Regions from separate parts of the Roseburia sp. 831b genome, predicted to be linked through region 2. Evidence: predicted binding sites of a transcription regulator. Region 2 holds the regulator's gene; the other holds the start of a gene.

Region 1 (16,177 bases), 790 kb from region 2:
TTATCCAAATTAAAAATTATTTCTTTTGGACCAAGACCAACCAACTTTTTGGCTTGTAACGCACCAATCCAACAGTTATATAACTTAGGTGTTGAGATTGAAGAAAATTCCGAGTTAGACCTTTTTGAAGCATTCAACAAGCATGCCGGAGATAAAAGAATCCCTGCTGTTGTAGCAGATATGGAAAAAGAATTAGGTGCCGGCAATAAGAAACCGGAGATTTTATCCAAATTAGCACAGTATGAATTGACCTTATTAGACTGGGTAGAAGCACACAAAGGTTATCGTGAGTATGTTGCCATCGCCGGAAAATGCTGGCCTGCATTCCAGACACAGTTTGGTTTTGTTCCATGCTATGTCAACAGCCGTCTGACCGGAAGAGGAATCCCGGTATCCTGTGAAGTGGATATCTATGGCGTATTAAGCGAGTTTATCGGAACCTGCGTCAGCGAAGATGCCGTTACTTTATTAGATATCAATAACTCCGTACCAAAGGATATGTACAAAGAATCCATCGAAGGAAAATTCAACTACAAACATACAGATACTTTTATGGGATTCCACTGTGGAAATACCTGTTCAAGCAAGTTATCCTTCCACGAGATGAAATATCAGATGATTATGGCAAGAAGCCTTCCAATCGAAGTGACAAACGGAACCTTAGAGGGAGATATTATTCCTGGAGACATCACATTCTTCCGCTTACAGTCAACATCCGATAACAAGCTCCGCGCTTACGTGGCACAGGGAGAGGTGCTTCCGGTTGCAACACGTTCCTTTGGCGCCATCGGCGTATTTGCAATCCCGGAAATGGGAAGATTCTATCGCCACGTACTGATTGAGAAGAACTATCCGCATCACGGAGCCGTAGCATTCGGCCATTACGGAAAAGCACTGTTTGACGTATTCAAATATTTAGGGGTTCCGATGGAAGACATCAACTTCAACCAGCCGTCAGGCATGATGTATCCAACGGAAAATCCATTCTAAGAGAAATTGATTTAACCAGTTCATTTTTAGAGGAAAGAGAAGAGAGGCTGTAATGCAAAAAGTGTGTTACAGTCTCTTTTTTCTAGAAGAAATTGCACCCATATGTATTTCAATAAAAACATAAATAGGGGTTTTCAATTCCATACAATTAAGTTATAATGCATAAGATGGTTAAAAAATTAACGAACGAAATATAGAGAGGTAAAAAATACGATGTATGCTGACGAAAATGTAATTAAAATTAAACATGATGTACTTCATGAGGTGGCGCGCCTTGCATTCGCCGGTGAATTGGATGAGAAGAAAGAGTACATAGCGATGGAACTGATTCCAGGACCAGCTGCACAGTTCCGCTGCTGTATTTACAAAGAGCGTGAGATTATCAGACAGAGAGTCAGACTTGCAGAAGGCAAGGCTCCAGGACCAGTCGATGATGGAAATGTAATTCAGGTAATCAGTTCTGCCTGTGAAGACTGTCCAATCTCAAGTTACACAGTAACAGAGAACTGCCAGAACTGTCTTGGAAAAGCATGTATCAATGCATGTAAGTTTGGTGCAATTGAGCCGGGACGTCATCGTTCCCATATCGATCCTGCAAAATGTAAAGAGTGTGGAAAATGTGCCCAGGCCTGTCCATACAATGCAATCGCTCATTTGAAGAGACCTTGTAAGTTCAGTTGTCCGGTTAATGCGATTACATATGATGAATATGGAATTTCTGTGATTGACGAAAAGAAATGCATCCGTTGTGGAAAATGTATCCATAGCTGTCCATTCGGTGCAATCGGTTCTAAGACTTCTATCGTAGATGTTATCGAGGCATTAAAATCGAATAAGAAAGTATATGCAATGGCTGCTCCTGCAACAGAGGGACAGTTTGGTGCTGACATTACAATGAACAGCTGGAAACAGGCGATGAAAGAAGTTGGATTTGACGGATTCATCGAAGTAGGTCTTGGCGGAGATATGACAGCTGCCTATGAAGCAGAAGAATGGGCAGAAGCTTACAAAGAAGGAAAGAAGAAAGTGACATCCTGCTGTCCTGCATTTGTAAATATGGTTAGAAAACACTTCCCAGAGTTGGCAGATAATATTTCAACTACCATTTCTCCAATGTGTGCAGTTTCCCGTATGGTAAAAGCAAAAGATCCAGATGCCGTAACTGTATTCATCGGACCATGTGTTGCAAAAAAATCAGAAGTGGCAGACCAGAAGATTGATGGAAATGCAGACTATGTATTAACATACAGCGAGATTCGCGCCATCATGAGTGCAAAGAATGTCATCTTAAAACCAGATGAAAATAATTACCAGGAATCTTCCATCTATGGAAAGAGATTTGCTCAGTCCGGTGGTGTTACAGCTGCTGTATTACAGAGTTTAAAAGAATCTGAAGATGAAATCGACGCTAAAGTATGTCAGTGTAATGGTGCTGCAGAATGTAAGAAAGCATTGCTTCTTATGAAAGCAGGAAGATTACAGGAAGACTTTATCGAAGGTATGGTTTGTGAAGGCGGATGTGTTGGCGGACCAAGCTCCTACAATGATCCAATTACTTCCAAGAAGAATCGTGAAAGCTTGTTAAATCAGGCAGACGAACGTGGAATTCATGAAAACTTAACTCATTATGAGATGGATTCCTTCTCCATGCATCGTGAATAATAGAGAAAAATACAAAGAGGGGCTGCAAAAGACGTTCCTGACAGATAATCACCCAGACCGCAAGGGCAATGACATTATATTAAGAGTGAGGAAGAGAAGCTAGTATCGTAATTTGATATTAGTTTCTCTTTTTTTGAAAAATTTTAAAATAATAACAAGGATAAGAGAGTTGGTTAGCGCAAATAAAGATAAGAGAATTCTATTTTACAAATAAGACGTCTCAGTAAAAAATTTATCCAAAAACTCTTAAAATTAACCGTGTTATGTAAACTATTTTGCTGGATTTGGATAAATACGATGTGGTTTTTAAAAGTTGACCAAAATACAGCAAAAAGACTTGAATTTCTGGATAATTTTCTTTTAGTCTTTCACTATTATCCAAAAGGTTATTTTTATGGAAACCAACAATCGTAAAATACACCGAAATCGGATAATATATGAAAGATTGTATCGATATGTCCAATGTGTGATGGAAAACACGTCCTGGGGAAACTTTCGAGGGTACTTCGTTTTCTATGCATCTGACGCCATACTCCCGTTTCCATATAGTTAAATTTATAAATACGCGCAATAAATACATATAAGTTGCGCATATTTTATCTGAAAAACATGGTGAAAAAGGACTAGAATTATACAAAATAGATAAAAACAAGGGCAAAAGATTAGAACTACTGCGCATTGAAAAATAAAAACTCACGAGGTATTCTTATATAAGAACAACCGATTGCGCAAATAAAAGAAAAATTGCGCATAAGGGTAAAAGCGAGCGGGGAGAGAAAGAAAAATCGCATTGTTCGAAAAAGGCGAAAGGGAAAAGGTTATAAGGATGAAAAAGGTTTGGAAACGGGCAGCCAGTGTAGCAATGGCAGTATCCTTGCTGGTAGGTCAGTCGATGGCCGCACAGTGTGCGCAGGAGGATACAACGGGGGATGCAACAGAAATTGAGTTGAAAGATGCAGAATTTACAGGTTCCTTCTGGGATGATGGAATCTGGACGGTGACGCCGTCTACCTGGGATAATGCCAGCTTTGATTATTACACGTATGCAGATGATGAATGGCTCACAACCGGAGAGAATCAGGGAGATACCTGTTTTAAATTCTGGATGGGCGATGGTGGTACTTATACATTAACACAGGAAGTTACCGTTCAGGCAGGAACTTATAAAGTATCTTCTGATTTTATGGGAGAAGATGCGACTGTTCAGCTTAAAGTAGGTGATAACCTTGGGGAAGGAAATGCACTGGAAGGTTATAATTCCTGGGTTTACGGGGAAGACACTTTTACCGTGGCAGAGGACACAGAACTTGAAGTCGGATTCTATGTGACTGTGGAAGAAGGTGGATATGGTTATATTGATTCTATTTCAATGGTGGAGACATCGGATGAGAACACAGATGATACTTCAAAGGATGATTCATCCGATGATGGGGACACAGCAGTAGAATCAGACCTTTATGTGCAGAAAGTAAAGGGAATGAGTGATGATTTCATCGAGGGTGTGGATGTTTCTTCTTATCTTTCTGAAATTGAAAGTGGAGTTACCTACTATGACTTTGATGGAAATAAATTAGATGAGCAGGGATTTTTCAATTTACTGGCAGACTGCGGCGTAAACTATGTCCGTCTTCGTGTCTGGAATAATCCTTACGGTGAAAACGGAAATGGTTACGGCGGAGGAAATAATGACCTTGCCAAGGCAGTAACAATGGGACAGTATGCGACCAATGCCGGAATGAAAGTGCTGATTGACTTCCATTACTCTGATTTCTGGGCAGATCCAGGAAAACAGGTTGCACCGAAGGCATGGGCAGATATGGCTTTGACAGAAAAGACCGAGGCGCTCAACACATTTACCAAAGAGAGTTTAAATACATTACTTGACGCCGGCGTGGATGTTGGAATGGTTCAGATTGGAAATGAGACAAATGGACAGATTTGCGGGGAGACAAACTGGGCAAATATGAGTCAGCTTTTTAACGCAGGAAGCAGCGCAGTCAGAGAGGTGGCGAAAGCATCCGGAAAAGAGATTCTGGTTGCACTACACTTTGCAAATCCGGAAACCGCAGGACGTTATGCAGGTTATGCAAAAAATCTCGATACTTACGGTGTCGATTATGATGTGTTTGCATCTTCCTACTATCCATACTGGCATGGAAGTACAAGCAATTTAACGAGTGTGTTATCAGCAATTGCAGAGACGTATGGCAAAAAAGTCATGGTGGCAGAGACTTCCTGGGCTTACACCTATGAAGACGGAGATGGTCATACCAACACCATTTATGAAGGTAAAACAGGAATTGACATTGATTATGAAGTATCTGTTCAGGGACAGGCAATGGAGCTTCGTTCTGTGATGCAGGCAGTTGCAGATATTGGAGATGCCGGAATCGGTATGTTTTACTGGGAACCGGCATGGATTCCGGTTCAGGTGTATGATAAAGATGCAGCAGATGCCGCAACTGTTTTAGCAGAAAATAAAACACTTTGGGAGACTTACGGTTCCGGCTGGGCATCTTCTTATTCCGCAGAATATGACCCGGACGATGCCGGACTCTGGTATGGCGGTTCTGCCGTAGATAACCAGGCATTATTTGATTTTAACGGATATCCGCTGGAATCTTTAAAAATCTTTAATTATGTAAAAACAGGAACCAAGACACCGGTAAAAGTCACTTCCGTGACGGCGGCGGACGTTGAGGCAGAAGCAGGAGATACCGTAACACTTCCAAAGACTGCAACCGTCAACTATAACACCGGTACAACAGAGGAAGTAGCAGTCAGCTGGAGCGAAGAGGAATTAAAAGCTGCAGTGGCAGCCGGAGTCGGCACTTACACGATTTCCGGAAAAGTGACCGTAGAAGAAACAGAATACGACGTAACCTGTCAGCTTACCATCAAACAGAAAAACTTGTTATTGAATGGTGGCTTTGAGGACAGCGATATGAGCATGTGGACACTTTCCGATGATTGTGTGGCACGTACCAAAGATAACAACAAAAGAAGCGGAAGTTACAGCTTAAAGTTCTGGGATTCCGACGCTGTTTCCTTTACCGCAGAACAGAAAGTTACATTAAATAAGGGTATTTATACGTTAGAAGCCTATGTGCAGGGCGGAGATGCCGGAGATGATGCAGCGTTTGAACTGTATGCAGTAAACGGTGACAAGACATACACGAAAGAAACATCTGTTACAAGCTGGCAGAACTGGAGCAATCCTGTTATCACAGACATTGAAGTGACGGAAGATAATACAACGATTGTTGTAGGAGCAAAAGTAGATGCCGCAGCAGGTGCATGGGGTTCCTGGGATGATTTCTATCTGTACCAGAGTGGCGAAATCAAGTCGGACGATGCAGATACAGACGATTCCGATAAGGACGACACAACCAAGGACGATACAGCAAAAGACGATACAAGTAAAGACGATACGACCAAGGATGATACCACAAAAGACAATACTACAAAAGATGATACAACCCAAAATGATACAACCAAAAATGACACAACAAACGACACCACAAAAGACAATACAGCTAAGGATGACACAACAGGCAACACCGGAGCAAACAATCAGGTAAGCGGAACTGTGACAGACACAGCAACAACATCGGAGCAGACATTTACAGAAAAAGTGGAACAAAAGATTGCGACAGCTTCCGAGGGAGATACCATTTCCATTGCAGTGACATCCGCAGACGAAACGATTTCGGCTGATGTTTTCAATGCTATTAAAGGAAAAGATATTACACTAAGCTTTACATTAGACAATGGTGTGGTCTGGAAGATAAATGGAAAAACTATCACAGATGCAAAAGATATTTCACTTGGAGTGACGTTAGACAGTGGCAATATCGCTAAGGATGTGGTAGATTCCATTCAGGATGATGGAATAAAATACACAAAACAGGTGTCTCTTGATTTTGATGGGGAATTTGGAGCAACAGCAACGATTACGATTCCGCTTGGAATGGAAGGTGCCGGTTATTATGCAAATCTGCATTACTACAATCCAACGACCGGTGCGTTAGAATATATGCAGACCGTAAAAATCGGGGCAGATGGAAGTGCAGAATTTACCTTTACACATGCTTCTGATTATGTCATTACCGTAAGTGAGACCGATTTGTCAAAGACTTCTGTCGATACCGGGGATCATGCAGACATGGCAGGTTGTATCCTGTTGATTCTTGCTGGCATTACAATGGTTGGTGCCGCTTTTGTCAAAACAAGAAAAACGTTGCTAATTTAGAAGAAATTCTTGAAGTTGGAGAAATTGAGAACGAAGTTGACGAAATCAAGGGCGTTGCCTTATTGAATCAAATCGCGGGCAGGATTAAAATAAAAGTAATCAGGATAAAGCAGGGAAGCGAGGAGGGAAACAATGAAAAGGGACGACAAACTTGAGAAAAAAATGAAAGGTATGAATAAGATGAAAATCAGGCCAAGGCTGCTAAAGGGATTCCAGATGGTTATCTTTATGGCAGATATTGGTTCGCTTATTGGAATCATATTGTTGCTCATAGTATCAAACAGATATTCCTATGCACTCAAAAATTATGGATTTTCACAGGGTGACATTGGTAAGGCAATGATTACATTTGCAGATACGAGAAGTGCAACACGTGCATCTATTGGTTACCAGGATGCAGATGCTATCAAAAAAGCACAGGATATGCATGATACCAAGAAAGAGAAGTTTGAGGGTTACTTTGAAGATATGAAAGATACCATTGTTACTTCCGAAGAAGAGAAGTTATACAATGATATTGCAAGCGTATTGGAATCCTATTGGTCACTGGATGATGAAATTTTAGAGCTTGGTGCATCTACGGATATACAGCAATCCATCAAGGCACAGAAAATGGCTTATGATCAGTTGGATCCTCTTTATGAGGAAGTTTATGCGGATATGTCGGAACTTCTGAATGTAAATGTAAGCAGGGGTAATTCGTTAAGTACAATGTTGGTTGTTTTAAGTGGAATTTGTGTGGCTTTGATTGGCATAGTTGTAGTAATTGCTTATTTTACAGCACAGAAAATTGGCAGGAAAATTGCAGATGGAATTGCAATTCCAATGGGGAAATTATCCAATCGTTTTGCAGAATTTTCAAAGGGAGATTTACATTCCCCATTCCCGGAGGCAGAGACAGAAGATGAAGTGTCTGAGATGATTACACAGGTAAAAGACATGGCAGACAATCTGAATGCAATTATCACAGATTCAGGACATTTATTAGGCGCTATGGCAGAGGGGGATTACACAGTCGGTACATCCATGGAAGAAAAATATGCCGGTGATTTCAAAGCCTTGATTTTGGCAATGCGTAAAATGAAAAAACAGATGTCAGAGACTTTGCAGCAGATTGAGGAAGCATCCCAGCAGGTAACTGCGGGTGCAGAAAATCTGGCGCAGGCATCCCAGGCATTGGCAGAAGGCTCTACCGATCAGGCAGCCTCCGTAGAACAGTTACAGGCAACTTTTGCTGATATCACACAAGGTGTCAACAAGACGGCAGAACATGTAGAAGAATCTTACCGTCAGGCACAGCAGTATGCTTCTGAGGCAGAGGACAGCCGTACAGAGATGAGAGCCATGGTAGAATCCATGAATGCAATCAATGAGACATCACAGCAGATTGAGAGCATCATTTCTGAAATTGAGAGTATTGCAAGCCAGACCAACCTTCTTTCATTGAACGCTGCAATTGAGGCGGCAAGAGCAGGAGAAGCGGGTAAAGGATTTGCGGTTGTAGCAGAACAGATTGGAAAATTAGCAGAGCAGAGTGCACAGTCTGCAGTAGATACACGTCAGTTGATTGAAGGCTCCTTAAAAGAGATTGAGGAGGGAAATAAGGCAGCTGAGAGCGCAGCATCTTCTATTGAAGGTGTTGTAGAAGGTGTCAGAAAGATAGCTGATTCCTCTAAGACACTGAGCGAGATTGCGGCATCCCAGGCACAGGCGATGGATGAGGCAGAGGCTGGTATCAACCAGATTTCTGAAGTTATTCAGTCGAATTCTGCAACAGCAGAAGAATCATCTGCAACCAGCGAGGAATTATCAGCAGAGGCAGAATCCATGAATGGGCTGGTTGGAAAATTCAAATTAGAAAGATAAATATTAAAGATTACATCAGTTTTCTTCTTATTTAGAAAAGAGTCTGCAATAGCGGGCTCTTTTTCTTTCGATTGTAGAAAATTGCTATGCAAGATTCTTTTGCGCAATGCTTTGTTTCCGCATATAATTGGTGTAAAATAGAATTAGAAACAAAGAGAAGGGGGGAAGGCAGCTATGGCTAATATCATGGATTATTTGGAGTGGAGAGGGGATTTGTCCTTTGAGGCGGATTCGTTTAATGAGATAGACAATCTCATTTTGTCGCAGCTTGTATATGTAGAATTTGCCGGGATTGTACCAGGGATAAAGGAAGCGGGAAGCATTACCTTAAAGGCGGCGTCAGAACTTTTTTTTGAAAAAAACAGGGAAGAGGATATCTTGGCAAAGGTTTCCATGACGAAGATGTCGGCTTTTGTCATGAAAAAGGCGGCACAGACCAAACGTTTTGCGGATATCAAATTGTCGCGGTATGTCAATGATATCGATTTAAAACGGCAGTCCCAGTTCTCGGTGCTTTGTGTCGGTCTGCCGGATGAGAGTATCTTTGTCGCATACAGTGGCACGGACAGTACCATTGTGGGATGGCGTGAAAATTTTAACATGGGATATTTAGAGGAGACGCCGGGGCAGCGAAAAGCGGTTAATTATCTGAATTATGTCATGGAAAAGAACACACGTACGCTTCGAATCGGGGGACATTCGAAGGGTGGCAATTTATCTGTTTTTGCGGCGGTCATGTGTGAACCTGCAATTCAGAGACATATTGTGGCGGTTTACAGTAATGATGGGCCTGGTTTTCATAAAGAGATAATAGAAAGTCCACAGTATCAGAAGATGGAGCCATTGATTCGAAGAATTGTACCGGAGTCTTCAATTGTCGGACTTTTACTAGAGCATGACAGCCGGTATGAGGTGGTAAAAAGTACGGAACATGGTGTGGCACAGCATGATCCGATGTCCTGGGAGGTGCTGGGAAAGCACTTTGTCTATGGAAAAGAAGTGGCGCCAGAGAGCCTGATGCTCGATAAGACAATGAAAAACTGGTTAGAGCAGTTAAATGAAAAGCAGCGCCAGGAAATTGTCGAGACGGCATTTTCTGTGCTTGAGGAGGCAAATGTTCATACCGTAGATGATTTTTACAACAGTAAGCTAAAAAAGATACAGGAAATTATAAAGGCAACCTCAAATCTGCCAGAGGATACGCAAAAGCTTTTTTCACGTGCAGTCCGCCTCCTCTGGAAGTCTGGAAATGAAGTTGTAAAACAAAAGGTAAAAGAGACGATGGATGAGAAGAAAAACAGTTAACATTCATTGTAGATTTTCCGGTAATGTTTTGGGCTGCAGCCTTTTCTTTTTTTAAAGACCTTGGAATAATAGTTGGAATCAGAAAATCCCACTTTTTCTGCAATCGTAATCAAGGATTCGTGATTTTTTAAGTATTCCAGACTTCGTTCAATGCGATAATCCTGCAAGAAAGAAAAAAGTGGAACTTTCATATAGCGTTTGAACAGACGGCTGCATTCGCTTTCGCACAGGTGAACCTCGGTGGCAATGTCATGAAGCGTGATGGGTTCTGCATAATGCCTTTCAATGTAGGAAATAATTTCCCGGATGCGCTGGTAGGCAAGCTGGTCGTGTGCAGGGGCATTGGAAGTGGAATGTGAAAAGTTCTCGGTGTAAAGGAGTTTCCAGAGTTTTTGTAATCCGATGACAATTTCGAATTCATAGAGTGGAGCCTTTTTTTCATTTGATGCAATAATATCCTTCACGACAGCGGCAAAGGAAGAATGCCAATCTTTACTGCCGTCGATATAAAGAGCTGGCATGGAAAAATTGTGAATGATTGGTTCAATGTAGTTGAGTTCGAGCAGACTGTGGGAGAAGCCGGAAATCAGCTTAGGAGAAAATGTGATGGAGATATATTCGCAGTCCTGTTGATTTTCCATGCTTCCGGTGTGGAGCGCATTGGCGTTTGCAAAAATAATATCACCCTCCTTTAGATGAAAGGAGGATTGGTTTACCTGATAGTGAATCTGTCCACTGTGGATATAAGTAATCTCAATTTCAGGATGCCAATGCCACTGGAAGGAGCCGGATTCGTAACGGGAAAGGCTTTCATAACTGACAAGAAAAGGAAAACCCTCACTTCCGTGTTGTTTTAATTCTTTCTGGTTCTGGTTTGTCACAATCTGCATCTTTTTTCTCCTTTGTCTACAACTTGGAATCACAATAAATTACCTATATAATACCATGATTTTTGTTGATAACGCAAGATATTACCTGTTTTGCAAAACATAGTTAAGGTTTTTTTTGAAAAACGCAGTATAATAGAAGTTGCAAGGGAAGAAGATGCTAGTTCCCTTGCGAGTGAATATTTTATTTAGAAGCAATCCTACAAGGGAGGATGGACCTTGTACATATAAGATTGAAGAAGGGAAGGTATTTATGATGAGATTACCACAGGACGAACAGTTAGTAAAAATTTATGGGGAAAGCGCAAAAAGCAAGCAGCGCTTTGAAAATCTTGCAAAACATTTCACAGAGATTTACCAAAAAGAGGAGATGGAATTTTTCTCTGCGCCTGGTAGAACAGAGATGATTGGAAATCACACAGACCATAACGGAGGATGGGTCATCGCTTCTAGTATCGACCTTGATACCATCGGTGCGGCATGCCCGAACGGAAGTGATGTGATTCGAATCACAAGTGAAGGATACGACCAGAAAATCGTAGTGGATCTTACCAAGATTGATGAGATTGAAAAAGTACAGGGAACCACATCTTTGGTTGCAGGTATGATGGAAGGCTTGAAAAACATGGGATACCAGGTCGGCGGGTTTGATGCTTATGTAACTACAACTGTAATTCCAGCAGCAGGAGTCAGCTCCTCCGCATCATTTGAGATGTTAGTCTGCACCATGACAAACTACTTCTTTAACGACAACAAGATGAGTGTTTCTGATTATGCAAAAGCCGGAAAATATGCTGAGAACGTTTTCTGGAACAAAGCATCCGGTATGATGGATCAGATGGCATGTGCCGTTGGTGGTCCTGTTTTATTCGATTTTTCCAAGGGAAATGAGCCGGAGTACAAAGCAGTTGAATTTTCTTTTGCAAAAGCAGGTTACCAGCTTGTTATCGTAAATACCGGAAAAGGTCACGCAGACCTTGGAGATGAATATTCTTCAATTCCAAATGAAATGAAAGAAGCTGCGAAGGTATTAGGCGTTTCTTTATTATGTGAGACATCCTTAGAGGAACTTTTGGCACATTGCAACGAAATCGAAAACGACCGTGCATTCCTTCGTGCGGTGCATTTCTTCGAGGAGAACAGACGTGTCAAAGAAGCAGCAGATGCAATGAAGGCAGACGATACCAAGAAGGTGCTGGATTTGATGAAACAGTCCGGAACTTCTTCCTGGGAACTGTTACAGAACTGTTATTCCCTTCAGGATTGCAAAGAGCAGAAGATTACACGTACCCTTGCCTTGACAGAATTGTTCTTAAATAGACTTGGCGATGGCATGTGCCGTGTACATGGTGGTGGATTCGCAGGTGTTATCATGTGCATCGTGCCGGAAAAAGAGACACAGCATTATGCAGATTACATTGCAGAATATGTTGGAAAAGAAAATGTATATCCGATGAACTTAAGAGCAACCGGAGCAGTACATATTTCATAATAAAAAGCAGATTGAAATACCCCACAAGAAAAAGGAGCCAGATTTGGCTCCTTTTTCTGTGGTTTCAATGAATTGGATTCGGGTGTCAAAAGGTTGCTTACAGTTTTCTTACTGGCAAATTTGTGAGCAACCTTTTGACACCCGAATCTTAATTGTAAAAAAAGTATAAAATCAGGGAAAACAATGGAAAATAAGAAAACAAGAGAAAACGAGAGGAAAACAAAGATAATAACATCATATATGAAAATATATAGAAATATATCAAGTTGCGAATTGGGGTGTAAAAAACTATTATATGACTATCGGTTAGCACTCAAACGAAATGAGTGCTAATAACCAAAGAAAGTAATCTGAATAGAATAAAGATAATGGAACAGGAGGAATTAAAATGAAGTTAGTACCATTAAGTGACAGAGTCGTTTTAAAACAGTGTGAAGCAGAGGAGACAACAAAATCCGGAATTATCTTAACAAGCAGCGCACAGGAAAAACCACAGGAAGCAGAAGTTATTGCAGTTGGTCCTGGCGGAATGGTAGATGGAAAAGAAGTGACTATGCAGGTAAAAGCAGGTCAGAAAGTGATTTATTCGAAATATGCCGGAACAGAAGTAAAATTAGATGGTGAAGAATATATCATCGTAAGGCAGAACGATATTTTAGCAGTCGTTGAATAGAACGAACCTAGCGAGGAAAGTTCACAATTGGATGCTTGCATACAAAATTGTGAATTTGACGAGCAGACGAACACGAGCATTTTTAATGCGAGTGGGCGCTTGGAATGATAAATGCAGCTGCATATAACATTCCAAGGATGAGTGCATGAGTGAAAATAAAAAAATATAGAAAGAGGTAATGAATTATGGCAAAGGAAATTAAATACGGAACAGAAGCCAGAGCAGCATTAGGAGCTGGTGTTGATAAATTAGCAAATACAGTCAGAGTTACAATCGGACCAAAAGGAAGAAACGTTGTTTTAGATAAATCTTACGGTGCTCCACTTATCACAAACGATGGTGTGACAATCGCAAAAGAAATCGAGTTAGAAGATGCTTTCGAGAACATGGGAGCGCAGCTTGTAAAAGAAGTTGCAACAAAGACAAACGATGTTGCAGGTGATGGTACTACAACTGCTACTGTTTTAGCACAGGCAATGATTCAGGAAGGTATGAAGAACCTTGAAGCAGGTGCAAACCCAATCATCCTTCGTCGTGGTATGAAAAAAGCAACAGATGCAGCAGTTGATGCTATCGTAAAAATGTCTGCAAAAGTAAACGGAAAAGATCAGATTGCAAAAGTAGCATCTATCTCTGCAGGTGATGAAAAAGTTGGTAACATGGTTGCAGATGCAATGGAAAAAGTTTCTAACGATGGTGTTATCACAATCGAAGAAAGCAAGACCATGGAGACAGAACTTGACCTTGTAGAAGGTATGCAGTTCGACCGTGGATACCTTTCCGCATACATGTGCACAGATATGGATAAGATGGAAGCTGTTTTGGATGATCCATATATCTTAATCACAGATAAGAAGATCAGTAACATTCAGGAGATTCTTCCATTATTAGAGCAGATTGTACAGTCTGGTGCAAGATTATTAATCATTGCAGAAGATATCGAAGGAGAAGCTTTGACAACCTTAATCGTAAACAAATTACGTGGTACATTCAATGTCGTAGCGGTAAAAGCTCCTGGATATGGCGACAGAAGAAAAGCAATGTTAGAGGATATCGCAATTTTAACAGGTGGTCAGGTTATCAGCTCTGAATTAGGTCTTGAGTTGAAAGACACAACCTTAGAACAGTTAGGACGTGCAAAATCTGTTAAAGTTCAGAAAGAGAACACCGTTATCGTAGACGGTGCCGGAGATAAAGCAGCAATTGCGGCAAGAGTAAACCAGATTCGTGGTCAGATTGAAGAGACAACAAGCGAATTTGATAAAGAAAAATTACAGGAGAGACTTGCAAAATTAGCAGGTGGTGTTGCCGTTATCCGTGTTGGTGCTGCAACTGAGACAGAGATGAAGGAAGCGAAACTTCGTATGGAGGATGCTCTGAATGCAACAAGAGCTGCAGTCGAAGAAGGAATTATCGCAGGTGGCGGATCTGCTTACATTCATGCAACAAAAGAAGTTGCAAAATTAGCTGACACCTTAGAGGGTGACGAGAAGACAGGTGCTAAGGTTATCTTAAAAGCACTCGAAGCTCCATTGTACTACATCTCTGCAAACGCAGGATTAGAGGGTGCCGTTATCATCAACAAAGTAAAAGAATCTGAGCCAGGTATGGGCTTCAACGCAGCTACCGAAGAATATGTCAACATGGTAGACGCAGGTATCCTTGATCCGGTTAAGGTTACAAGAAGCGCATTACAGAATGCAACATCGGTAGCATCTACTTTACTTACAACAGAATCTGTTGTTGCAAACATCAAAGAAGATGCGCCTGCAATGCCAGCAGGAAATCCAGGAATGGGAATGATGTAATCTAAGTATAGATAACATGAAAAATAAAAATCGGAGTGCAGCGAAAGCTTGTCACTCCGATTTTTGTGTCTATATGATAAATAAGGTTGAATGCATTATAGAAGAATTTTGAAAAAAGAAGTAGAATCATGCAATGAAAAAAGAAGTAGAATCATGCAATATTATTGAAAAATAATGAGAATAGTAGTATACTGAAATATCATATATAGTACGAAAGGACGGAGTATAGCATGAATTTACAAATAAAACAAAACCAGGAAAAAAACAGGGTTGCTTATGTATTAGGATTAATTATACTGTCTGTATTAGAAATTATTAATATCATGTCGATTTTATCGAATATTGGAAACAAAGGTTCTTTGATTATGAGGACAGTAATTGAATTTCTTATAATAGGAGGACTTGCGGCCGGTTATGTAAGATATAAGTACGAGAGTGCTTTCCCTAAGATCTGCGGGTCCTGCCTGATGTTAACGTATGCAATTGTAATTTTTTCATCAGCCAATACCGCAATGCAGGCATTGGCTTATCCGATTATTTTAGTGTCGGTTTTATTCACGGATCGTTTGTTTGCTAAAATCACAATGATACTGGCATCAGTACTTAGTATCATTTATAGTGTAAAGATTACGTTTACAGTGCATGAAGCTAAAAATCTTGTAGTGACACAGACCATTTTTATTATTGTTGCCGGTATTGTGTCCTGTATTATAGTAAATATGCATAAGAAACATACAGATGAGAATATCCAGGAAGTGAAAAACCAGATGGATGCCGGCGCAAAGGTGGCAGCTGAGGTTATGGGGTTGTCCGAGAAACTGGCAGAAAAATTTGATGTTGCAAGTGAGAATGCTTCTGTTTTGACAGAGAGTATGGAGAACAGCCATAATTCCGTGAAGGAGATTGCTGCGAGCGTCAGAGTGACAGCGGAAGCAATTGAACAGCAGACGAAGATGACAAGTGTCATTCAGACAAGCCTAGAGAACATGGAAAAAGAAACCGTCTCCATGAAAGATGCGTCTAGGGTTTCCAAAGATGCCATTGTAGAGGGAGCAGGTATTGTAGAAGAACTTAAGACGACAGCAACAGAGACGTCACGCATTAATTTAGAAACCAGATCGACAACAGAAGAACTAGATAACCGTATCAAAGAGGTTGAGGTTATTATCGGAACCATTAAAAGTATTTCAGACCAGACAAACCTCTTAGCACTGAATGCTTCCATTGAGGCAGCACGTGCAG
Region 2 (16,177 bases):
TATTACACAAAAAAGAGAATGGCTTCTTCCATTCTCTTTTTTGCTATAACTTTAAACAATATTGTTCCTCTTCCACTTTCCTAAATCCAATACTTTCAAACATCTTCTGTGATTGGGTATTGAAGGAATAAATCTGCGCATGCAATTCTGAAAGTCCCTGCTCTCCCGCAAGCTTTATGATTTCATTTATCACTCTTCTTCCAATGTGCCTGTTCTGAAATGGCTTTGCAACCACAATACAGACTTCACCATCTGGTAGCAGGCATACATCTCCGCATAATCTGTTTTTGTATTTGATGTAAAATAAGTCCCCTTTTTTGTCCAGATATTTGTACATGCGCTTTAGCACATCCAAATCATAGACCGTATCCCGGTTATCCACCTGCTTGCATACATCTAAGTCCTGATACCATGCCAGGGAAGTTTTATAATTCGGGTAATATCGAACTAATTTTAGTTCCTTATCAACGAGTCTGTTCTCCATACTGATTCCTTACCTAAAAATTTATTCTTCTAATCTTTCCATGCGCTCGTCGCCTGCTTTTCCAGAAATTACGCCCGGAATCTTTGCTGTAATGCTTCATACTCGCGGTTGATTTCCTGCAGTGCCTCCGTATCTCCCGCCACATTGTCCGGGTGGTAAATCTTAATCAAATCCTTATAGCGTTTCTTTAGCGAGCTAAGATCCTTCACGCCGACAAAAAACATATCATCGCCGATAAGACTAGACATTTCTTTTTCAAAGTCCTCTTGCGCATTGTCTTCCTGCATGCTCTCCTCATACTCTTCCACACGTTTAAAAAATGCTCTCTGCTTCTTAATCTGCAATTTTTCGTCCGCAAGCTTTCGCATCTCTTCTTCTAGAATCTTCCACTTCATCTCAAAAAGATGATGTTCCTGCTCGATTCTCCGCTCTTCCATCTCTTTTTTTCTTAAAAAATCTTTCCGTTCCTGTTCAAGCAATTTCTGTTGTCTGGTTAAGTCTTCACATGCTTTTTTTATAATCTGTTTTTTGTGTTCCATCTCAACCGTTTCCTGAAAACACCAATTATCAAAGGCCGTCTGTTCCATTCCGACTCATCCTTTCTTCTTTTGTGTGCTTGTCCTGGCTCATGTCTGGCATCTTTTGTCTGAATATTATATATTTTTCAAAAAGAATATGTAATTCACACATTTTACCGCAATATCCAGATAATAATCACTCTATTTTAAACTCATCTTACTACATTTGGTATCTTAGGACAATAGGAAATTGTAACGGAAACATATAACACAAGGTGCACACGAAAAAGGACATCTCCTGTATCAGACAGGAAATGTCCTTTTTTCTATCTCTTCCTGGTTTTATAATTCATCAAAAATCTTTCCCATGAAGCCTTTTTTCTTTTTCTCTGTTTTTTCTCCGGAACCGGATTCTTTTGTCAAAGAACCGCCGGATGCCTCATCACGGGAGTTTGACAGTTGAATATTAAAAAAAGTTATCGCAGGTCGCATAAAACCTGCATTTTTTATGTCAAATTTTTCGTTTTAATATGTACTTGTTTGCAATAGTGTGGTATACTTAAAAGAAAAAAAGGATTTTGTGTTATGTATATTGCAGTTACAGGTAGTAAAAACAATAAAGATGTTTACATTTATCAGTCATTCCGAAAAGAAGACGGAAAATCATCTTCTCGTATCTATAAAAAGCTCGGAAAATACAACGTTTTGCTGGAACAGTTCAATGGTGATGATGAAAAACTTATGGCTTGGGCGAAAAGCGAAGCTGCCAAAGAAACCGAACTCTACAATGAGCGCACAGGGAAAGTCACAGTTGAGTTTTCTCAGGCTGCCTGCATCCCTATGAACGAAGAACGTTCTTTTCATGCCGGTTATCTCTTCCTTCAACAGCTATGCACACACCTCCGTCTTGATAACATCTGCCGTGCCATTAAAGGACGCCATAAATTTAAGTATGATTTCCATGCGATTCTTACTGATCTGGTTTACGCAAGGATCCTTTCTCCTTCAAGCAAGCTCAGCAGCTATAACTTTTGTAAAACTCTGCTGGAGCCGCCAAAGTATGAAATTCAGGATGTTTACAGAGCTTTGTCTGTAATCGCAGAGGAATCAGATTTCATCCAAAGTGAACTATACAAAAACTCAAACTTCATCTATCCAAGAAATCAGAAGATACTTTACTATGACTGTACAAATTATTACTTTGAGATTGAGGAAGAAAGCGGTTTGAAGCACTATGGAAAAAGCAAAGAGAACCGCCCAAATCCGATTGTTGGTATGGGCCTGTTTATGGATGCTGATGGCATTCCACTTGCATTTAATATTTTTCCAGGCAATCAAAACGAGCAGACAACGCTCAAACCTTTGGAGAAAAAAATCATACAGGATTTCAACTGCAGTGAATTTATTTTCTGTTCAGATGCCGGTCTTGGAAGTGCAAATAACCGAGCGTTTAACAGCATCGGGAATCGGGCTTATGTCATCACGCATTCCCTTAAGAAGATGAAGCAGGAAGACCGTGATATCGCCCTGAATCTAACACAGTTCAGAAAGGTTGGTTCGACAGATTTTATAGATATCAGGACTTTGGACGAAACCGATGAAGAAGTTTTTAACTCCATTTATTACAAAGAAGTTCCTGTTGTTACTGGAGATTTGGATGAAACACTAATCGTTACATACTCACCGAAATATAAAGCTTATCAGCAAAGAATCCGGTCACGTCAAATCGAGCGTGCAGAGATGATTATTAACTCTCCTTGCAAAAAACGAAAGGGCAAAAATCAAAATGATCCAATGCGTTTTGTGAAAAATACTGCCGTAACAAACGATGGTGAGATTGCAGAAAAGAACGTATATGAGATTGATGAGGAACAGATAGCAAAAGAAGAACTTTACGATGGTTTCTATGCGGTTATGACAAATCTGGAGGGAAATATTGAGGAAATCATAAAGATTAACAAGCAGCGCTGGGAAATTGAAGAGAACTTCAGAATTATGAAAACCGAATTCGAAGCAAGGCCTGTGTATGTCAGAAGAGATGACCGGATTAAGGCACATTTCATGACCTGCTATATCAGCCTTCTTCTCTACCGCCTGTTAGAGAAAAAAATAGGAAACAGCTATACAACAGAGCAGCTCATCGAGACTTTACGCTCCATGAAAATGACACTGTTAAATACTGCTAATGGATACGTTCCATCCTACACCCGAACTGAAATAACAGATTCTTTACACCAAACTTTCGGGTTTCGGACCGATTATGAATTTATCAAAAAATCTACGATGCGAAGCATCATCAAGCAGACAAAAGAAATTAACTTACAATAATGTAAAAATATAGCACAATAGCACATATCGCTACGAAATAAAAAACGGCTGTAAGCCTTGATTTTACTGGCTTCACAACCGTTTTCTTGCTTTTCAACTGTCAAAGATGGGATCTTAGGACAATAGGAAATTGTAACGGAAACATATAACACAAGGTGCACACGAAAAAGGACATCTCCTGTATCAGACAGGAAATGTCCTTTTTTCTATCTCTTCCTGGTTTTATAATTCATCAAAAATCTTTCCCATGAAGCCTTTTTTCTTTTTCTCTGTTTTTTCTCCGGAACCGGATTCTTTTGTCAAAGAACCGCCGGATGCCTCATCAAACTGACGAAGCAAATCTTTTGCCTCCGCATTTAAGCCTGTCGGTACCTGAACAACAAGTGTTACATAATGGTCTCCACGTACAGCTTTATTACGCAAGGATGGAACACCTTTTCCTTTTAAACGAATCTTGGTATCTGTCTGTGTACCTGGTTTTACATCGTACAAGATATCTCCATCCACTGTGTTGATTCGGATTGTTCCCCCTAATGCCGCAATCGCGTAGGAAATTGGTGCTGTGGAGAAAATATTCATATCCTGACGCTGGAAAATTGGATGTCTGGATACAATTACTTCAACCAGCAAATCTCCTCTTGGTCCGCCATTTACACCCGGTTCCCCTTTTTCACGGATACGGACACTCTGTCCGTTGTCAATACCGGCTGGAATAGATACCTGAATCTTCTTCTTGCTTGCAATATAACCTGTTCCACGACAATCTGGACACTTCTCACGTACAATCTTACCCTTGCCTCCACAATCCGGACAGGTCTGCACATTCTGAACTGTTCCAAGGAAGGACTGCTGGGTAAAGACAACTTTACCTTTACCACCACATTTTGTACAGGTTTCTGGATTGGTTCCAGGTTTAGCACCTGTTCCATGACAGGTCTTACACTCATCTTTTAATACCATTTCGATTTCTTTTTCACAACCGAAAACAGCCTCTTCAAATGTAATGCGCACGCTTGTACGAAGGTTTGCACCTTTCATAGGGCCACTGTTATCTCTACGTCTAGAACCGCCACCGAAGAAATCTCCGAAAATATCTCCAAAGATATCTCCCATATCCATGCCGGAGAAATCGAATCCACCAGCTCCTGCTCCTGCGCTTCCGTCAAATGCAGCATGACCGAACTGATCGTATTGTCTTCTCTTTTCTGCATCACTTAATACAGCATAAGCTTCCTGCGCCTCTTTAAACTTCTCCTCACACTCCTTATCACCTGGATGCATATCCGGATGATATTTCTTCGCAGTGGTACGGAACGCCTTCTTAATCTCGGCCTCAGTCGCATTCTTTGGAACGCCTAATACCTCATAATAATCTCTCTTATCTGCCATAACTTTTTCCTCTAATATCACTCATCCATCTTACAATACAGTAAGGTTTCCAGATACATCCATACCTGGAAACCCCTCTATCCATACATCTAACAACTCTAAAGTTTGCTGCCTTTGCAAACTTTGTAGAATTGTTAGTCATTCTTCGGCGACGCACCCTCTGGTTCGTTGTCGATTTTAGAATGACTCAGAAGTTTGCTGCCTTTGCAAACTTTGTAGAATTGTTAGTCATTCTTCGGCGACGCACCCTCTGGTGCATCGCCGACTTTAGAATGACTCAATTCTATACTTCCTTGTAGTCTGCATCTACAACATCATCATCTGCCTGTGTAGCACCTGCCTGAGCACCACCCATATCTGGGCCAGCACCAGCTGCTCCCTGAGCTGCCTGAGCCTGTTCGTACATCTTAGCAAATACTTTCTGAGCGCTCTGTGTTAATTTCTCCTGAGCTGCTTTTAACTCAGCGATGTCAGCGTCTGTCATGTCTTCTGCATTCTGATGAGCATCTAAGAATGATTTTACTGCATTTAAGTCTGCTTCTACTTCTGCTTTGTCGTTTGCGTCAACCTGATCACCAACCTGGTCTAATGCCTGCTGTGTCTGGAATACGAAGGAATCAGCATCGTTTCTTGCATCGATTGCTTCTTTTCTCTTCTTATCCTGTGCTTCGAACTCAGCAGCTTCTTTTACAGCCTTATCGATTTCATCATCAGACATAGATGTTCCGGATGTGATTGTGATGTGCTGTTCTTTTCCTGTACCAAGATCTTTTGCAGATACGTTTACGATACCGTTTGCATCAATATCGAATGTAACTTCAATCTGTGGAACACCACGACGTGCTGGTGGGATACCATCCAGACGGAACTGTCCAAGGGATTTGTTATCTCTTGCGAACTGTCTCTCACCCTGTACAACGTTGATATCAACGGCTGTCTGGTTATCTGCTGCTGTAGAGAAGATCTGGCTCTTCTTGGTAGGAATTGTTGTATTTCTCTCAATCAATCTTGTAGCAACACCACCCATTGTCTCGATAGATAAGGATAATGGAGTTACATCAAGAAGTAAGATTTCGCCTGCACCGGCATCTCCTGCTAATTTACCACCCTGGATAGAAGCACCAAGTGCTACACATTCATCTGGGTTTAAGGATTTGCTTGGCTCTTTGCCTGTTAACTGTCTTACTTTATCCTGTACAGCTGGGATACGTGTAGAACCACCAACTAATAATACCTGACCTAAATCAGCGTTTGTAAGTCCTGCATCCTGCATAGCTTTCTGTACTGGAATAGCTGTTCTTTCTACTAAGTCGTGTGTCAATTCATCAAATTTTGCTCTTGTGAGGTTCATATCGAAATGTTTTGGTCCCTCAGCTGTTGCTGTGATGAATGGTAAGTTGATGTTTGTAGTTGTAGCAGAAGATAACTCTTTCTTTGCTTTCTCTGCTGCTTCTTTTAATCTCTGAAGTGCCATCTTATCGGTTGATAAGTCAACACCTTCTGCTTTCTTGAATTCATCAATCATCCACTGTGTAATCTTGTTATCAAAATCATCACCACCAAGGTGTGTATCACCGTTTGTAGATAATACTTCGATAACACCGTCACCGATTTCGATAATAGATACATCGAATGTACCACCACCTAAATCATATACCATGATTTTCTGTTCTTTTTCGTTGTCAAGACCGTAAGCTAATGCTGCTGCTGTAGGCTCGTTGATGATACGTTTTACATCAAGACCTGCAATCTTACCAGCATCTTTGGTTGCCTGACGCTGAGCATCGTTGAAGTAAGCAGGTACTGTGATAACAGCTTCTGTTACTTTTTCTCCTAAATATCCTTCTGCATCTGCTTTTAATTTCTGAAGAATCATAGCGGAAATCTGCTGTGGAGAATACTGTTTGTCATCGATTGTTTTCTTGTAATCTTCACCCATATGTCTCTTGATAGAAGAGATTGTCTTGTCAGCGTTTGTAACAGCCTGACGTTTTGCAGGTTCACCGACTAATCTTTCTCCTGTTTTTGTAAATGCAACGATAGATGGTGTTGTTCTTGCACCTTCCTGGTTTGCGATAACGGTAGGTTTTCCACCTTCCATAACAGCTACACAACTGTTTGTTGTTCCTAAGTCAATACCAATGATTTTACTCATGATCTTTTCCTCCTATTATAAAATGAAACTTAATTTACTTGTTCTTATGAGCATTTGCTCTTATCTAAATTTTATCTATTGTTTGAATTATTTATGCAACAGATAAAATTAGTTTGCCACTTTTACCATGCTGTGTCTTACAACTGCATCACGGTACATATAACCTTTCTGAAGTTCCTCTGCGATTACATTTTCGCCAAGTTCTTCATCTTCCACATGCATCACTGCGTTATGGAAATTTGGATCAAATTCCTGACCAACTGCCTCGATTGGTTTTACTCCAATCTCCTCTAATACGGTCATCATCTGTTTGTAGATTTTATCCATTCCGGCTACGAATGCATCTTCTTTATTCTCTTCCGGGACTGCTGCAAGACCTCTTTCGAAGTTATCAACAACTGGTAAAATCTTTTCTACAACTGTTTTAGCACCCATATCATACATCTGGGATTTTTCTTTTTCAGAACGTTTTCTAAAGTTATCAAATTCTGCCATCTGACGTTTCAAACGATCGTTTAAATCTTCAATCTGTTCGTCTTTTTTGTCCTTTTTCTTTTTGAAAAATCCTTTCTTCTCATCGGAAGCTGAATCGTCTGATTCGCTTTCTTCCTCTGTCTGTTCTGTATGTTCCTCGGAAGTTTCTTCTTCGGTAGAAGTGGTGTCTTCCGCTGTTGTCTCTTCAGATTCTGCTGCTTCTTTTTCTAAATCTTCTAAAACTTCTTCTAAAACTTCTTCTTTATTCTCTGCCATCATCCAGCCACCTTTCTATTCTAACTCATTCTTTTGTTTATCTAAAATTCCATCTAAAGAATTTTTCAGCGTTTTTAAATTATCCATTACTTTTTCATAATCCATTCGCTTCGGTCCGACAATTCCAATCGTTCCTCGAACACCCTCGCCAAGCTCGTAGGTTGCTGTCACAACACTGCAATCTTTCATGGTCTGAATCGGGCTTTCATTTCCGATATAAACCTGTATTCCGGTATTCTCCTCATCCAAAAGATTCTCTGTCACAAGGCTTGCTAACTGTTGTTTCTCTTCGAATGTGGAAATCAGTTCACTTGCTTTCTCCGAATCACTTAATTCCGGATACTTGAAAAAGTTTGTTGCACCGCTTGTATAGATTCGAATGTCATCATCTGCTCCCATCGTCTCTGCAATGGTATCTAACACATTACTGATAATGTCGCTATGGATTCCTGCCTGCTCTTTCAGTTTTGCGATTGTGGCAAGATTGATATCCTGCAATGCAAGACCATTCAAATTGGAATTCAGTAGGATGTTCAGTTTCAACATCGTCTCATTGTCGATTGGCTCTGAAACAGAAATCATCTTGTTCTTTACGATGTTGCCCTCTGTTACGATTACTGCAAGAATCTGATCATCCTGCACGTTCGACAACTGAATGAATTTCACCTTGTTCTTATGATAGGATGGCGCCGATACCATGGTCGCATAGTTGGTATTTGTCGCAAGTATTTTTGCAACTTTCTGTAAGACCTGTTCCATCTTCTCGGTATGTTCGATTACAAAATCCTTCATGTCGGACACTTCCTGATTCTTCTCTGCCATCAGATTGTCCACATAGAAACGATATCCTTTATCCGATGGAATTCGTCCTGCCGAAGTATGTGGCTGAACAATGTATCCTAATTCCTCTAAATCTGCCATCTCATTTCGGATTGTTGCAGAACTTAGATTCAAATCTGTATACTTGGAAATTGTTCTAGAACCAACCGGCTCACCAGTTTCCATATAGTTCTTGATGATTGCATTTAAAATTTTAGTTTTTCGATCATCTAATTCGAACTCTTCCATGTCATCGCTCCTGTCTTTCTCTTAGAACTTGGTACTTTTTCTCACAAGCTTTCAGATTTGTTAGCACTCATTAATGCGGAGTGCTAATATCCTTGTATTTAAGATAGCACCATCATATTTCTTTGTCAACACTCATTTCAAAAAAATTTCTTTTTTTTCGATTTTTTTCTAAAAAAGAAAACCAGCGACCTTTGCTTTTAACTTTTATGCAAAAATCACCGGTTTCTTCTATATAATAATCTTTTCTACATACGCCCTTCTTTTTTCTCTATCTGTTCTATCCGAAACAAATCTTCAACACGCTTTTATTCGTAGCGGAGTGCGTCAATGACCTCCATCTTAGATGCCTTGTTCGCAGGATAGTATCCGAAAAATACACCTGTGAGCATTGAGAAGAACAAGGACAATAAGATTGCGGTGAGTGATGGATGAACGGACATGATAATGTACTGGGAGTATTCCGAGTAGGCAGACTGAATAATCAGTCCTGCAACTTTTCCTAACAGGAATCCATTTAAAATGCCAAGTGTAATTCCAATCATTCCACCAATCAGGCAAAGAACAATCGCCTCAATCACAAACTGCATACGAATCACTTTTCGTTTTGCTCCAAGTGCCATACGAACACCAATTTCTCTTGTACGCTCTGTAATCGATACCAGCATGATATTCATAACACCGACACCACCAACAATCAATGAGATTGCTGCGATTCCGGAAATTGCAACGGTTACAACATTAATCACAACATTAATAATTCCAAGACTAGATGATGCATTGTTCGTTACAATGTTAAAGTTTTCATTGTTCTCATAATACTGATTCAAGAAATCGGATGCATCCTGGGTTGCCTGTTCGATGTCCGCAGTTGAATTAATCAATAAGTTAAACATATCATATCCAACCTGTTCACTTCCCTGCAGTTTTGTCGTTGTCTGATATGGAATCAGCAATGGTGTAGAACGGTCTTTTTCTGGAACAGATGTGTCAATCTTTCCAAAAAGAGCCGAATTATACTTGAAAACACCAACCACAACAAAATCATAGGAATTTCCATCATTTGCATCCACACTGATTTCCTGGCCAATCGGATTTTCATCACCAAAATATTGATTTTGCATAAGGTCTGAAATGACGCAGACATTCTTTCTTCCTTCACAGTCCTTATCGGTAATTCCACGTCCTTCTAATAATTCAAGCTTTAAATAATCAAGATACTCTGATGTCATTCCCTGTACACTAACGTTTGCATAACGTTTACTGTCCTGTCTTACCTGACCATCCGTAAAGTAATTGTTGGCTGCAATCCCCTGAAATTCTCCCGGATATTTTTCTTTGAGTGCATCAATCATCTCCTGTGTGACATAATCACTCTCTTTCATATCTGGATAAATCCAGGTGTCCCAGTCTGCATCATCCTCCGGATATCTTGCTTCCACATAAACAGAAACTGTATTTCCACCAAGCGAATTCATTGTCGAACTTAGTGTACTCTTGATGGAACTACCTATCGTCGTAATGGTAATCACGGCACTGATACCGATGATGATTCCAAGCATCGTTAGAATTGATCTCATTTTATTACTAAATATGCTCGTAATTGCCTCTTTAATATTTTCAAATATCACGCTTTCACACCCCCATTATCCGATATCACGTTACCATCACGGATTGTCACAATACGCTGTGTCTCTGCCGCAAGTTCCTGAGAATGTGTAATTAATACAATCGTTTTTCCCTGTTTCTCGTGAAGTTCATGAAATAAATCCATCACCATATGACTTGTTTTGGAGTCGAGCGCTCCAGTAGGCTCATCTGCCAGAATAATTGCCGGGTCATTAATCATTGCTCTTGCAATGGCAACACGCTGTTTTTGTCCACCGGAAAGCTCATTTGGACGATGCAGTGCACGCTCCTGCATTCCAACCATTTCTAACATTTCCATTGCTTTTTCTTTTTGATTTTTTATATGCTCTTCGCTATACATAAGAGGTACCATTACATTTTTCAATGCATTGGCACGTGGCAGCAGATTAAAATTCTGAAAAACAAATCCAATTCGTCTGTTTCGAATTGCACTTCGTTCTTCATCACGCATCATATTGACATCCCTTCCTTCCAGAAAATAACGTCCTTCTGTCTGTCTGTCGAGGACACCAATAATATTCATCAACGTACTCTTACCAGAACCGGATTCTCCTACAATCGAAACAAACTCACCTTTTTCTACTGTAAGGTCAATCCCGTTTAAAATCTGAAGTTCATTCGGCTGGCCAATATAATACCTCTTAATAATTTGTTCCATTCGAATTACTGGTTCACTCACTGTTCTTCCTCCGTTGTCTCATTCTCTACGGTTGTAGTTCCATTCGAGTACATCTGGCTAGGAGAAAACGTTGCTCCTTCCTGTATGGAAGTATCATAAATCAAAGCATCTCCCTCTTTTAAGTCTCCGCCTGTAATCTCTGTATAATAATTGACTTCTTTTCCAACTTCTACATTACAACGTTTTGCAACTGCGGAACCATCTTTCTGATAGTCTGCGAGCATCACATAATTTTTACCGTTCTCATCTGTCTGAATCAAATCGTATGGAACTGCAAGTACATTTTTACGCTCTTCGATGATAACCTTTACTTTTGCACTCATTCCAACCAAAAGATCGGATGGACCTACTGTTACCTCTGCCGCATAACCTCCACTTGTAGATGTGGATGCAGATGCTGTGCTGTCTGTTGTAGGTGCTGTGGACTGATTTTTCACGCGGACTACACGGCTGACAGTACCAGGAATCTCTTCATTACCGGTTGCATTTGTCTTTACAACTGCAGTCATGCCTTCCTGAATTTTTAAAATATCACTCTCATTTACCGTTGCATTGATTTTCATGCTGCTTGTGTCTTCAATCGTAATGATTGTTGTTCCCGGTGTATTGGTATCCCCAACAGAAACGTTTACAGCCGTTACAACACCATCGCATGGTGCAACAATCTGACAATCATCTAACTGATTCTGTAAATCTTTTTGTGTTTTTTGTGTCGCAGAATCGGTATCCTGATATCCTTGCATATCTACAACATTCTGTGCGGATGCAATTGCTTTATCTGTTGATTTTTTTACACTGTCATAATCACTTTTTGCAGAATCAACTGCTCTTGCTAAGTCTGTCAAAGATGCACTCTCGGTATCCACCTGTGACTGAAGCGCACTTACCTCTGTCTTTAAGGATTCATATGTAGTTGCTGCATTCTCTGCTGCTTTTGCCTTTGTGGTATCGTCCGGTGCTGCTGCCGCATCGCTGTTCGCCTGATTCATTGCAGCTTCTGCTGCACTTAAATCTGCCTGTTTGGCTGCTAATGTATTCCTGTCGTTGGCAAGTTTTGTATTGGCAGAATCATAATCTTCCTGTGCCTGCGTAATCTTTGTGTTTGCTGCATTTAACTGATCCTGCTGATCTGATTTTGCATCGCTCAATGCCTTTTCATTCTGTTTTGCCGTATTTTTTGTAACTGCAGATTCGTTTGTCAGTGTTTTCTCTGTAATGGAAAGGTTCTCCTGAATTGCTGCGGAATCAAAGGTACAAAGCACATCTCCCGCCGTTACCTGGTCTCCTACCTGTACATTCACTGCTGTTACCTCTGCCTGTGCCTTGGATGTAATATTTGTCTTACTTGCACCCGCCGCTGTACCGGTCAAAGAAATGGAATCAGACAAATCTCTTTTTTCCACTGTCTCAACCTCTACCGTATTTGCCACGCTCTCCACTGCTGTTTTAAGACGTGACACCACGAAACTAATCGCAATGACAACCACAAGAATGACTGCCACCACAATCAAAATTACTTTTGTTTTTTTTGATTTTACATTTCCCTTCATGCTGTTCTCCTTATTTTTACTTTCTTTTTGGTTTCATCATCGGACACCTGTCCATCTAAAACAGGTCTCCGACAACGAAACCTTTCAAATCATATCACATTGTGTTTCAAAATATCCGATTTTTAAAAATTCTTAAGAAATCTTTCCAATTTCTGTAAACTTTTTGAATAAAATTTCCTATTATACAACAAGAACCCCCTAAGCAGCTGGTTTCCAACTACTTAGGAGGTTCTTGTCACATCTTTTGTCTGCGCAAAGTGAAGTTCTTTCATTCCTTCAACCTCATCGCAGACCTCTTTTAAATTACACGCCTTACAGTCCATTATCAGATTTTTCATAATATGGTCAATGGCTGCTGTAATCTGCTCATTCTTTTTTACTTGTTTCTTTAATGCCTCATAAGGAAAATCCTTACAGGTAACAAACACCAGTTTTACCGCCTCAACATTTGGATTTTCATGATATGCCTTTAGAAAAAGCTTTCCAACTTTTGCAAAATCAAGTCCCTGCTGTAAGGCCTCTTTTCCAACTCTTGCCGGTTCTCTGTCATTCGATGCCGAAATACGCATCATAAATCCTTTGGGATTCAAGTGATATCTGACATATTCAATTTTACGGATGGCATTATAAAGCGTATTGCCTTCTCCCATGCTGTCTTTTTTCACTCTTACAAATGCAAGTCTTGCATAAGGAAGGTCCGCTTTGATTTCCGGTAAATCTGGTCCATATAGTAAAATTTCATCCTTTGGAATCAAATGCTCCTCCGTGGTTAACGCAAGCCCGCTGATGGCAAAAAGTGCATCCCCACCAAGCTCGTATGCCATATCTCCCCGCAAAATCATATTTGCATTCCCACTGTCTATCCAATCAGAATTCCGGTCTGAAAAGTCAAGCTGCTTTTTTTCAAATCCATCTAACATTTCATAAAGTCTGGCAATGGACTCATCGTATAATTTCATGCTTATAATTTACGCTCTCTTTTTATTTTATCATAATGTTTTTCTAACAATGGCTGGATAGCTGAAGTAAGCTTCATGTCTAAGTTGAAAAAATAAACAATCAGACTTAGCACAAACAAAACTGCAATCACAATTGCAACAATCAATAATACTTTTAACATAACTGGCATATTTCCTCCCTATCTTGCCATTCCCTTCTGGCGTGCAAATTCTGCTGCTCCAAGTGCTCCCATAAGCTGCGGGTCAATTGGAAGTTCAATTACGTTTAACTTTAAGACTTTTTCAATAGCTGCCTTCAGCCCGTCATTCTTTGCGCATCCACCGGTCAGTGTGATGTTCTCTACCGCACCGGCTTTTTTAGCCATGACAAAACATCTTTTGGCAACGGATAATTCGATTCCTGCTGCGATTTCATCCATCGGTTTTCCTTCTCCGACTAATGAGATAACCTCGCTCTCTGCAAATACGGTACACTGTGCTGTAATCGGAATGACATTTTTGGCATTTAGGGATAATTTTGAGAACTCTGGCAATTCCATCTCGAACGCTTTTGCCATCGTCTCAAAGAAACGCCCTGTTCCGGCAGCACACTTGTCATTCATCGCAAAATTTAAAACGGTTCCATCGTCATCTACCGCAATTCCCTTCACGTCCTGTCCACCGATATCGATAATTGCTTTGACATCCGGGTCCGCCACATGAACGCCCATCGCATGACAACTTATTTCAGAAATGTTCTCATCCGCAAACGGAACCTTGTTACGTCCATATCCGGTTCCGACCAGATAATCTAAATCTTCCGGTTTCTCTAATCCATCTACCTTTGCAACTGCCTGATTTAATGCATCCTGTGCACTCAAAATAGAATTTATGCGGCTTCTTAATGTCACATCGGATACCATTTTCCCAGTCTCATCTAAAATAACACATTTGGTATAAGTGCTACCCGAATCACAACCACCATAATATTTCATCTTCTTTTTCCTCGCGTATTTTTCATTATATTGTAAACATCGCTCATTATACCATACTATCCGGTTTCAAAGAATACTTTTTATAAGTTCCCTTATTTTTCGATTATCTCCATATTCTTTAAAGCCTCTGTAACACCTGTTACGATAGCTGCATCCTCTGGCAGTTTAAAGACACTCTCCCCTTTGATGTCACAGATGGCAAGCTTGGAATCCTGCATAATATAAGCCATGACCGGAATCTCTCCCATATCCATAAACTCTGTCACGCTCATATCGCTGACTCTGTTTACAATCGCACCAATCTTTTCATACATCACAAGTTCGTCCGCAACATTTTTGATTGTCTTAACCACCTGCGTTCCCTTCTTGCTTGCATCCGTAATCAAAAGCAAATGTGTAACCTTTTCCATCACACGACGGTTAATCTGTTCGATTCCAGCCTCCCCATCGATTACAATATAATCAAAATTCTCCGATAGCATCTTGATTACTTCTTTTAAATAGGAATTGATTTTGCAGTAACAGCCTGCTGCTTCCGGTCTTCCAATTGCGATAAACGCATAACCGTCAGCTTCCACGATTGCATCATAAATCCGGTATCTCGCCTCCCCTAAAAGTTCAACCGCTGCTTTGGTATTGCCGTCCTCAACAGTTGCGACTACCTCCTTGCGGATATCGTCAATGGTTGTTTCAACCTCAATTCCAAGTGCTGTCGATAATCCAACAGCAGGGTCTGCATCAATTGCCAGAATCTTCTTGTTTGGGTAAGCTTTCGTTAATATTTTAACAATTGTTGCTGCGATGGATGTCTTACCTACACCCCCTTTTCCTGCAACGGCAAGAATCTTTGGCCTTTTTTTCTCCTGTTCCATTTTATAGCTCCTCTTTTATTTCTCGCATCTTGTGTTTTTCCGGTATTCGCTCGGCGATACGCCACAGCTTGCCTTAAACAGTTTCATAAAATGTTTTTCATTTTCATACCCTACTTTTTGGCTGATGTCAATGATTTTATCGTCGGTTTCCCTTAAAAGCCGCATCGCCTCTTTCATTCTGATTTCCTTTAGATAATTCACAAAATTGCTTCCCGTGTACTGTTTAAAGGAATAGGAAAACAGGGAATAATTCATGGAAATGTAATTTGATACCACCGCCATATTTAAATCCTCGGCGTAATGCTGTTCCATGTATTCTAATGCCATCTGAATCTTTGCCTTATTCTTGTTCGCATCGAATCTGCTATTGATTCCTTCCTGCATTCCAAGCAGCCACTCTAGCATATTCTCCTCATAGGAAGAAATCGTTGGATAACTCCAGATATTTTCCAGTTCCAGGTTCTGATCTTCCTCCTCTAATACACTCCGATACGTCTTTTTCACATCAGCAAAAAAGTTCTGCATGCAGACAGCAAATTCCTCAACGGTTATTCTTCCTTTTTTCACTTCAAAAAAGAAACGTTTCCACACTTTTTCCAGTTCCTCTGTCTTCTCTGTTCCAAGCAGCTGAACACGCTGAAGTGCAGCACTTTCTTCGGTTAGTTTCTTTGCCTCCTGCCGCATCTGTTCCGGTACTGTTTCTTCTTTTTTCTCTTTTCTCTCACACCAGAAATACTTTCTTATATCTTGATAAAATCCTTCTCTTCTCGCCTGCTTTGCTTCTTCATAGGCCGTTCTGATCTG

What was found. Region 2 encodes HrcA, which represses chaperone genes, less so after heat shock. Its sites were predicted from a motif close to TGTTAGCACTCNNNNNNNNNGAGTGCTAACA; they were not measured.
Region 1: a site for HrcA is predicted at 12,759-12,789, ahead of groES (co-chaperone GroES). Genes of this name have one in related genera too.

Annotation. Positions count from the first base shown of each region.
Region 1 is NZ_CP135162.1:1,619,753-1,635,929, reverse strand. Features, by position in the region: gene BIV16_RS07725 (L-fucose/L-arabinose isomerase family protein) at 1-990, shown strand, start outside; gene BIV16_RS07720 (4Fe-4S dicluster domain-containing protein) at 1,204-2,652, shown strand; gene BIV16_RS07715 (glycosyl hydrolase 53 family protein) at 3,479-6,904, shown strand; gene BIV16_RS07710 (methyl-accepting chemotaxis protein) at 7,037-8,770, shown strand; gene BIV16_RS07705 (Mbeg1-like protein) at 8,945-10,075, shown strand; gene BIV16_RS07700 (AraC family transcriptional regulator) at 10,072-10,965, opposite strand; gene BIV16_RS07695 (galactokinase family protein) at 11,216-12,454, shown strand; gene groES (co-chaperone GroES) at 12,843-13,127, shown strand; gene groL (chaperonin GroEL) at 13,313-14,935, shown strand; gene BIV16_RS07680 (methyl-accepting chemotaxis protein) at 15,166-16,177, shown strand, end outside.
Region 2 is NZ_CP135162.1:833,457-849,633, reverse strand. Features, by position in the region: gene BIV16_RS03760 (GNAT family N-acetyltransferase) at 44-484, opposite strand; gene BIV16_RS03755 (hypothetical protein) at 553-1,071, opposite strand; gene BIV16_RS03750 (hypothetical protein) at 1,345-1,494, opposite strand; gene BIV16_RS03745 (IS1634 family transposase) at 1,588-3,330, shown strand; gene dnaJ (molecular chaperone DnaJ) at 3,553-4,719, opposite strand; gene dnaK (molecular chaperone DnaK) at 5,003-6,874, opposite strand; gene grpE (nucleotide exchange factor GrpE) at 6,983-7,624, opposite strand; gene hrcA (heat-inducible transcriptional repressor HrcA) at 7,640-8,692, opposite strand; gene BIV16_RS03720 (ABC transporter permease) at 8,998-10,269, opposite strand; gene BIV16_RS03715 (ABC transporter ATP-binding protein) at 10,317-10,997, opposite strand; gene BIV16_RS03710 (efflux RND transporter periplasmic adaptor subunit) at 11,015-12,568, opposite strand; gene BIV16_RS03705 (carbon monoxide dehydrogenase) at 12,790-13,527, opposite strand; gene BIV16_RS03700 (hypothetical protein) at 13,530-13,688, opposite strand; gene BIV16_RS03695 (acyl-CoA dehydratase activase) at 13,707-14,501, opposite strand; gene BIV16_RS03690 (ATP-binding protein) at 14,594-15,373, opposite strand; gene BIV16_RS03685 (response regulator) at 15,389-16,177, opposite strand, start outside.